Regions from separate parts of the Kitasatospora sp. NPDC058170 genome, predicted to be linked through region 2. Evidence: riboswitches for the same ligand, from Rfam matches in the RefSeq annotation. Region 2 holds a riboswitch; the other holds the start of a gene.
What was found. Region 2 has a riboswitch for glycine ahead of gcvT (glycine cleavage system aminomethyltransferase GcvT). Riboswitches for the same ligand answer to the same signal wherever they lie in the genome.
Positions count from the first base shown of each region.

Region 1: linked by a shared signal. The riboswitch ahead of gcvP (aminomethyl-transferring glycine dehydrogenase) and the one ahead of gcvT (glycine cleavage system aminomethyltransferase GcvT) in region 2 are both predicted to bind glycine.

Region 1 is NZ_JBHVUV010000022.1:172,300-177,061, forward strand. Features, by position in the region: gene gcvP (aminomethyl-transferring glycine dehydrogenase) at 1-2,261, opposite strand, end outside; glycine riboswitch at 2,501-2,604, opposite strand; gene ACFVVX_RS25000 (DUF2382 domain-containing protein) at 2,826-4,178, shown strand; gene ACFVVX_RS25005 (MFS transporter) at 4,322-4,762, shown strand, end outside.
Region 2 is NZ_JBHVUV010000011.1:177,243-182,004, reverse strand. Features, by position in the region: gene ACFVVX_RS14855 (enhanced serine sensitivity protein SseB C-terminal domain-containing protein) at 60-1,001, opposite strand; gene ACFVVX_RS14850 (enhanced serine sensitivity protein SseB) at 1,149-1,931, opposite strand; glycine riboswitch at 2,226-2,331, shown strand; gene gcvT (glycine cleavage system aminomethyltransferase GcvT) at 2,560-3,681, shown strand; gene gcvH (glycine cleavage system protein GcvH) at 3,804-4,181, shown strand; gene glyA (serine hydroxymethyltransferase) at 4,263-4,762, shown strand, end outside.

The DNA.
Region 1 (4,762 bases), on a different contig from region 2:
CCGGTGGCCGGGCCGGCCTCCTCCTGCAGCGGGTGATTCGGCAGGTACGGCGCGAGGTGCGCGCGCACCGCGACCGGGCCGACGCCCGGGCCGCCGCCGCCGTGCGGGATGCAGAAGGTCTTGTGCAGGTTCAGGTGCGAGACGTCCGCGCCGAACTTGCCCGGCTTGGCGAGGCCGACCAGGGCGTTCAGGTTGGCGCCGTCCACGTACACCTGGCCGCCGGCCTCGTGCACCGCCGCGCAGATGTCGGTGATCTCGGTCTCGTACACGCCGTGGGTGGACGGGTAGGTGACCATCAGCACGGCGAGCTGGTCGCGGTGCTGCGCGATCTTGGCCTTGAGGTCCTCGACGTCCACGTCGCCGTCGACCAGGGTCTTGACCACGACCACGCGCATGCCGGCCATCACGGCGGAGGCCGCGTTGGTGCCGTGCGCGGAGGACGGGATCAGGCAGACGTCGCGCTGGGTGTCGCCGTTGGCGTGGTGGTAGGCGCGGACGGCCAGCAGGCCGGCCAGCTCGCCCTGGGAGCCGGCGTTCGGCTGGATCGAGACGGCGTCGTAGCCGGTCACCTCGACCAGCTGCTGCTCCAGCTGACGGATCAGGGTGAGGAAGCCCTGCGCCTGCTCGATCGGCGCGAACGGGTGCAGCTGGCCGAACTCGGGCCAGGTCACCGGCTCCATCTCGGTGGTCGCGTTGAGCTTCATGGTGCAGGAGCCCAGCGGGATCATGCCGCGGTCCAGCGCGTAGTCGCGGTCCGACAGGCGGCGCAGGTAGCGCAGCATGGCGGTCTCGGAACGGTGGCTGTGGAAGACCGGGTGGGTCAGGTACTCGTCCTCGCGCAGCAGCGCGGCGGGCAGCGCGTCGGCGCTCTCCGCCACCTCGACGCCCTGGACGCCGAACGCGGCCCAGACGCCGGCCAGGTGCTCACGGGTGGTGGTCTCGTCGGTGGAGACGGAGATCCGGTCCGCGCCGTCCTGGAACACGTTGATGCCGTTGGCCCGGGCGGCCGCGGCGATCTCGGCGGCACGGCCGGGGACGACCGCGGTGACGGTGTCGAAGAACTCGCCGTGCAGCAGCTCGACACCGCCGGCCCGCAGGCCCTCGGCGAGCGCGGCGGCGTAGCGGTGGGTACGGCGGGCGATGTCCGCCAGGCCGTCCGGACCGTGGTAGACGGCGTACATGGAGGCCATCACGGCGAGCAGCACCTGGGCGGTGCAGATGTTGCTGGTGGCCTTCTCGCGGCGGATGTGCTGCTCGCGGGTCTGCAGCGCCAGGCGGTAGGCGCGGTTGCCGTCGACGTCGACGGAGACGCCGACCAGGCGGCCGGGCAGCGAGCGGGCGTACTCGGCGCGCACCGACAGGTAGCCGGCGTGCGGGCCGCCGAAGCCCATCGGGACGCCGAAGCGCTGCGAGGTGCCGCAGGCGATGTCGGCGCCGAGCGAGCCCGGGGACTTCAGCAGGGTCAGCGCCAGCAGGTCGGCGGCGACGGCGACGATCGCGCCGAGGCCGTGCGCCTGCTCGATGACGGGGGTCAGGTCGCGCACCACACCGGTGGCGCCCGGGTACTGGAGCAGCAGGCCGAAGACGCCGCGCTCGGCGATCTCGGCCGGGATGCCCGCGGACAGGTCGGCGACGACGACCTCGACACCGGTCGGCTCGGCGCGGGTCTGGATCACCGCGACGGTCTGCGGCAGGGTCTCGGCGTCGATCAGGAAGACACCGCCCTTGACCTTGGTCACGCGGCGGGCCAGGGCCATCGCCTCGGCGGCCGCGGTGCCCTCGTCCAGCAGCGAGGAGCCGGAGGTGGACAGGCCGGTCAGGTCGGAGACCAGGGTCTGGAAGTTGATCAGCGCCTCCAGGCGGCCCTGCGAGATCTCCGGCTGGTACGGCGTGTAGGCCGTGTACCAGGCCGGGTTCTCCAGGACGTTGCGCAGCACCACCGGCGGGGTGAAGGTGCCGTAGTAGCCCAGGCCGATCATCGGCTGGAGCACCTGGTTGCGGCCGGCCAGCTCGCGCAGCTCGGCGAGGACCTGGGCCTCGCTGCGCCCGGCGGGCAGGTCCAGGGCCGTGATGGAGCGGATCGCCTCGGGCACGGCGGTGGCGGCGAGCTCGTCCAGGGAGCCGTAGCCGACCTGGGCCAGCATCTTCTCCTGCGCGGCGGCGTCGGGGCCGATGTGGCGGTTCTCGAAGGGACTGGCCAGCTCAAGCTCGGTGAGGGTCGGGACGCTGGTGGGGCGTCCCGCGTTCGGCTGGGCGTTCATGTGGTCGAGGCCTCCTGGTCACGGACCGGCGGGGGTACGCGCGCCAGGCGGCTGAGCCGCTGTGGACAACAGCGGATCGACCTGGGCGGGCGGACCCGACAGGCCTCCCCCTCTGTCATCGGGACCTGAGAGCTTCGCCCGCGCGGTGCGCTGTGGGCGCCCCGCCGGCTTGCACCGTCGGTGAGGGTGGTGGCCGTCGGCTCCCTCGCCGGCGGTCCTGCCCTGCTTTCCAGAGTGACCTATCCCACACGGTACGGATGCCTGAGAGATTCCGGGGAGGAGTTGCTCCTTCGGCGCCCCGACCAGCGGCTTCCGCTCTCGGGGACTCTCCCGAGCGGGCTCGGCGGTCGCGCCCAGGGTACCAGCGGGAAGCCCTCCGATCACGGGTGCGTCAGGTCACTCGCCGAGTTCGCGCATGACCCGGACGGCGCAGCGGGTGGCCCGTCCGGCCCCGCCCGGGTCGCGGGTGTCCGCTTCATGGCTTTTGGTGTGAAGTGGCGGATGGGAAGGACGCTCCAGCCGCCGACCTGCGGGAGTTCCGCAGGACAGCGACTGGAGGAAAGCGTGCAGACCGATATCGACCCCCGGGACCTGATCGGCCACAAGGCGGTCGACCGCAATGGAGACAAGATCGGCACGGTCGACGAGGTGTACCTGGACGACGCCACCGGCCAGCCGGAGTGGGCCGCCGTCCGTACCGGCATCTTCGGCCGGGACGCCTTCGTCCCGCTGACCACGAGCGAGTTCTCCGGCGACGAGCTGCGGGTGCCGTACGACAAGTCGCTGGTGAAGGAGTCGCCGGACTTCGGCGTGGGCCAGCACCTGTCGCCCGCCCAGGAGCTCCAGCTGTACCGCTACTACGGGCTGGACACCCCGCTGGACGGGAGCCCGGGCGCGGGGGACGGCTCCGGCTCCCAGCCGGCCGACCTGGACTTCGGCTCCGTCCCGGCGGCGGACACGGCCACGGGCCCGGCGGCCGCACCGGCCGCGGGAGCGGCCGCGGGCGCCGCGGCGGGCACGGCGGCCGTCGCGGCCGCCACGAGCACGCCGTCCGACCCGGCCCCGCCGATGACCCCGCCCGTCACGTCCCCCCCGGCCGCGGCGCCGGTCAAGCCGCTCGCCTTCCACACGGCGGAGACCACGACCCCGAGCTCCCCCACCATCCCGGCCGCCGACCTCGGCAAGCCGTCCGAACCCGCCACGGAGGCCAACGTGCGGACCGTCAGCACCGCCGCACCCGAGACCCGGCCGCCGAGCAGCTCGGCGCCCGTCGCCCCGGTCGTCCCCGCCACCCCGAGCAGCGCGCCGAGTGCCGCGCCCTCCACCGCGCCGACCGCCACCGGCGGCCCGGCCTCGTCCGCGCCCAGCGGCCCGGTGGAGATCACCTGCCGCGAGGAGCGCCTGGACATCACCACCGAGTGGCACGTCCTGGGCACCGCCAAGCTGCGCAAGTACGTGACCAGCGAGCCGGTCGAGCGCCGCGTCCCGGTGGTGCGCGAGCGGGTCCGGGTCGAGCGGATGCCGGTCGGCGACGCCGAGCGGGCGGCGCTCAGCGACAAGGACATCGCCGAGGCCGTCGAGGAGGTCACCCTGCGCGAGGAGCGCCCGGTGGTCCGCAAGTACCTGGCGCCGATCGAGCGGGTCCGACTGGTGGTCGAGCGGTACACCTCCGAGGAGGTGATCCGCGACGAGCTGCGCCGTGAGCACGTCGAGGTGCACGACAACACCGCGACCACCTCGGCTCCCGTCTCCTCGTCCGCCCACACCCCGCCGTCCGCCCACACGCCCCCCTCGGACGCGCTCTCCTCGACGGCCCCGCCCTCGCCCTCACCCTCGTCGTCCTCCCCCTCCTCCCCCTCCTCCCTCGCCTCGGTGGCCGACTCAACCCGGCCGGCCCCGCTGAGGCCGCTCGCCTGACCCGTCCTCACCAGGGACCCCGGACCGCCACGGTCCGGGGTCCTTCGACTTTGCCAAAGCTTCACCAATCGATATTTGACACAATGAAGTATCTGCCTGCATGGTTATTTCAGTTCATTCACTATGTACGGGAGGAAGCAACCGTGAGTGAGGCACCACAGCCCACCACTGCGGCCGAGAAGCAGAGCAGCGCCCGGGTCCTGCCGGCCCTCATCCTGGCGATGCTGTCATTCAGCGTGGTGCAGACCGCGGTCGTCCCGATCCTGCCCTCGCTGGCCAAGGAGCTCAGCGTCTCCGGCTCCAGCATCACCTGGCTGATGACCGCCAACCTGCTCTCCGCCGCCGTGCTGACCCCCCTGCTGGGCCGCTTCGGCGACCTGCGCGGCCGCAAGCCGATGCTGCTGATCTCGCTGACCGGCCTGGTGGCCGGCTCCGCGCTCGCGGTCAGCACCCACTCCTTCACCTGGCTGGTCGTCGCCCGCGTCCTGCAGGGCGCCGGCGGTGGCGTGCTCCCGCTGGCGATCAGCATCGTCCGCGACGAGCTGCCCAAGCAGAAGGTCACCGGCGGCGTCGCCGCGATCAGC
Region 2 (4,762 bases):
AAAACGCGGAAGCCGATCCGACATGTCGTCAGATCGGCTTCTCCGATGGGATTACAGCCCTATCGGCCTGGATATCCCGGCCAGGGCTGCTGCTGCTGCGGCGGCTGCTGGCCCGGCCAGCCCGGGCCGGGCGGCTGGGTGCCGTAGCCGTAGCCCGGCCCCGCCTGCGAGGCGTACGGCGGCGGCGGCACCGGCGGGTAGGGAGCCTGCGGGTGGCCCTGTACGGGCGCCTCACGGTCGTAGAACGGCCGCGCGTTGGCCCGCATCCAGAGCGCCACCGGGTCGTACTCGTCCCCCATCGCCACCGTCGAGACCGCCAGCCCCTCCGGGGCCACCGCGATCGCCCGCTGCATCAGCGCCCGGACGGCCTCCACGGTCGGGGGCGAACTCTCGTACAGCTCAAGACCGATGGCCAGGTACGGTTCGCCCACGGACGGCTGCACCCAGGCCCGGCGCAGCGCCTTGACCGCGCGCACCTCGCCCGCCTGCCGCTCCAGCAGCGCGAAGAACTGCTGGGCCGGCACCTGCGGTTCACTCAGCCTCAGCGGCCCGGCCGGCAGCCGGTCCAGACCCGCCGCGATCCGCCGCAGGTCCGCCCAGGGCACCCCGACCCCGCCGCCCGGCGCGTGCGGATTCAGCCACAGGCCCCAGCGGGTGCGGTACAGCGAGGCGGCGATCTCCCGGCCGGAGATCACCTCGTGCGCCCGCGCCCAGCCGGACGCGGCCAGCTGCTCGGGCGAGGTGACGGCCGGCGCGTAGCCGTGGCCGCTGATCTCCATGTTCCCGTACTGGGCGTCCTGGCTGCCGGGTGTGCCGTGCCAGAGCAGCATCCAGACCTGGCCCGCGGCGAGCGCCTGGAGCAGCGCCTCGTACGCCTCGTAGCGCTCCGGCCCGACCTCGCGCAGGGCACGCTCCAGCGCACCCGGATCCGCGCCGGGGCGCCCGGCGGAGGACTGGCCCCAGGGCCCCGGTGCACCGCCCGCTACCGCTCCCGCACTCATGCGCCCACCTCGCTGCGCCTCTTCTTCTCTCACCTGCCGCCGGCCCGGCGGGTGTCTGCACGCACCCTATGGGGCGCCACCGACCGCCGCCACGCCGACGTGCCTACAAGGGGCCCTCCTCCCCCGTGGCGGGTGAGGAGGGACGCGTCACATCCGGGTGTAGAACGGCTGGACCCGGTTGAGGAACCACTCGACGACGGGATCGTCCGCGAGGTCGAGCAGTACGAGGTGGACGCCCCCGGGCAGCGGCGCGGTTCCCAGCGCCCGGCCCAGCGCCTCGTTCACGGCCGCCGGGGAGACCGGGGCGCCCTGGTCCAGCTGGACGCCGATGAACATCACGGTCGGCTCGCCCTCGACGCTGGCCAGCGCGCGGCGGGCGGTCAGCACTCCGGGCAGGGCGGCCAGCTCGGCCCGGCAGACCGCCAGGAAGGCCTCCGGGTCCTCGCCCGGCACCGGCTCGCGCAGCGCCACCCGGCCGCCGGTCGGCCCGTCCTGGGCGTCCCAGCGGTCCTCGCGCGGGCCCCGCCGCAGCTCGGCCACGCCCTGCGGCGGCACCGGGATGCCGACCGGCGCCTCGGGGTTCACCGCGATGCCCACGCCGAGCGGCAGGCCCCGGGCGAACTCCCAGACCGGAGCGACCGCGAAGGCCATCCCGGGCGCCTGCTGCAGGAACACCTCCTGCGAGGAGAACACCGGCACGTAGGGGTCGCCGGCCAGCTCGATCGTCGGCAGGTCCAGCGCCCGGCCCTGCGGGTCGGCCCCGGACGGCAGCGGGATCCACACCTGGCTGCGGGCGAGCACCTCGAACACCCGGGGGGTCGCACCCGGCTCGCCGAGCGCGGCACTGAGCACCTGCTCCAGCTCGTTGGCCGGCCATCCGCCGCCCTGCGGGGCCGCCTCCGGGCCGCCCCACCCCTGCTGCTGCTCCACCGGGTACCCCATGCGCCCTGTACCGCCCTACTGGCTCGTCGACGCGTGCAGCCTAGCGCCCCGCGAGCGAGCCGAAGGGGCGCGCCGGTGCCGAGAGCGAAGAGCGACAAGCGACCGACGAAGGAGGGAGTGCCGCAGCGATGAGCGTCGGCGCCGGGTCCGAGCGCCCCGGAGGCGAGCCGAGCGGCAGACAGTGGGGCCCCACCCCCTCTCCCCTCCGGGGCACAGACGTGCCATGATGTGCGCGTCTCCGCGTGTTTCCCGCCGGAGGCCCCTAACTCCATACCGGCCGCTCGAACCCGCGCGGGAGAGCCCGGAGTACCCCGAGAGGCGGTACAGCCGGCGCCGAAGGAGCAAGTCCTCCCCGGAATCTCTCAGGCACCCCTACCGCACGGGTTAGGCACATCTGGAAAGCGGAACACGGCCCTGCCGTGCTCCCACCCACGGTGCAAGCCGCCATGCTGTCCTGTTAGCTGTAAGAGCTGCGGGCACGTGGGCGGTGAAGCTCTCAGGTTCGACGACAGATGGGGAGGCCCTGCCGCCGCATGCCCGCGCGCAGGCCGTGCCCCCGAGCGGGACCGGTCCGGCATGCGCACCCCTGAGTGCCCAGACCGAGGAGTTCCAGGCCATGTCGTCCCTCCGCCTCACCGCGCTCGACGCGCTGCACCGCGCCCTCGGCGCGACGATGACCGACTTCGCCGGCTGGGACATGCCGCTGCGCTACGGCAGCGAGCGCGAGGAGCACCTCGCCGTCCGCACCAAGGCCGGTCTGTTCGACCTCTCCCACATGGGCGAGATCACCATCACCGGCCCGCAGGCCGGCGAGATGCTGGACCACGCGCTGGTCGGCTTCGTCTCCGCGCTCGGCGTGCTGCGCGCCCGCTACACCATGATCTGCGCCGAGGACGGCGGCATCCTGGACGACCTGATCGTCTACCGCCTGCGCGAGGACGCCTTCCTGGTCGTCGCCAACGCCTCCAACGCCCAGCTGGTCCTGGACGAGCTGATCGCCCGCGCCAAGGGCTTCGACGCCGTCGTCACCGACGACCGCGACACCTACTCGCTGGTCGCGGTCCAGGGCCCCGAGGCCACCGCGATCCTGGCCGCCACCACCGACGCCGACCTGGCCGGCCTCAAGTACTACGCGATCCTCCCGGCCCGGGTGGCCGGCCGCGAGGTGCTGCTGGCCCGCACCGGCTACACCGGCGAGGACGGCTTCGAGATCTTCTGCGCCCCCGGCGACGCCGAGCAGATCTGGACGGCGCTGACCGAGGCCGGCTCGGACCGCGGCCTGATCGCCTGCGGCTTGTCCTGCCGCGACACGCTGCGCCTGGAGGCGGGCATGCCGCTGTACGGGCACGAGCTCTCCACCGAGCTGACCCCGTTCGACGCGGGTCTGGGCCGGGTGGTGCGCTTCGACAAGACCACCAACGAGGGCGCGTTCATCGGCCGCAAGGCGCTGGAGAAGGCCGCCGCCGAGGCCGAGGCCAACCCGCCGCGGGTGCTGGTCGGCCTGGTCTCCGAGGGCAAGCGCGTCCCGCGCGCCGAGTACACCGTGGTCTCCGCGGACGGCGAGCCGATCGGCCGGATCACCTCCGGCGCGCCCTCCCCCACCCTGGGCAAGCCGATCGCGATCGCCTACGTGGACGCGGCGCACGCCGCCCCGGGCACCACCGTCGCGGTGGACGTGCGCGGCCGGCACGAGCCGGTCCAGGTCGTGGCGCTGCCGTTCTACAAGCGCGCCCGCTGATCCGACCGGCGCGTCCGCCGGGGCGTGCTTCCCGGCCCGCCCGTTTCCACAGATCATCGTCGAAGCCGTCCGCCCGGCGGCCCGCTTCGCCGTACCCGCTTCCCATCCTGGAGAATGACGCCATGAGCAACCCCCAGCACCTGCAGTACACCAAGGAGCACGAGTGGCTGACCGCCGCCGAGGACGGTGTCTCGACGATCGGCATCACCAAGCACGCGGCCGACGCCCTCGGTGACATCGTCTACGTGCAGCTCCCCGAGGTCGGCGAGACGGTGACCGCGGGTGAGACCTGTGGCGAGCTCGAGTCCACCAAGTCGGTCAGCGACCTGTACTCGCCGGTCACCGGTGAGGTCGTCGAGGCCAACCAGGCCGTGCTCGACGACTTCGCCCTGGTCAACAGTGACCCCTTCGAGGGCGGCTGGCTGTTCAAGGTGCGCGTCGAGGCGACCGACGAGCTGCTGAGCGCCGACGAGTACGACGCCATCATCAACCCGGCCTGAGCCACCGCCGGGGCGGCCGCAGCGCGGCGGCCGCCCCGCACCGCCGGCCCGCCCTCCCTCCTCCCCTGGGAAGACCACACCATGACGGTTCTGAACCAGTCCCTGCACGCTCTCGACCCCGAGATCGCCGCCGCGGTCGACGCCGAGCTGCACCGCCAGCAGACCACCCTGGAAATGATCGCCTCCGAGAACTTCGCCCCGGTGGCGGTCATGGAGGCCCAGGGCTCGGTGCTGACCAACAAGTACGCCGAGGGCTACCCCGGCCGCCGCTACTACGGCGGCTGTGAGCACGTCGACGTGGCCGAGCAGATCGCCATCGACCGGATCAAGGCCCTGTTCGGCGCCGAGTACGCCAACGTCCAGCCGCACTCCGGCGCGCAGGCCAACGCCGCCGCGATGTTCGCGCTGATCCAGCCGGGCGACACCATCCTGGGCCTGAGCCTGGCCCACGGCGGCCACCTGACCCACGGCATGAAGATCAACTTCTCCGGCAAGCTCTACAACGTGGCCGCGTACCACGTCGACGAGAAGACCAACCGGGTCGACATGGACGAGGTCGAGCGCCTCGCCAAGGAGCACCA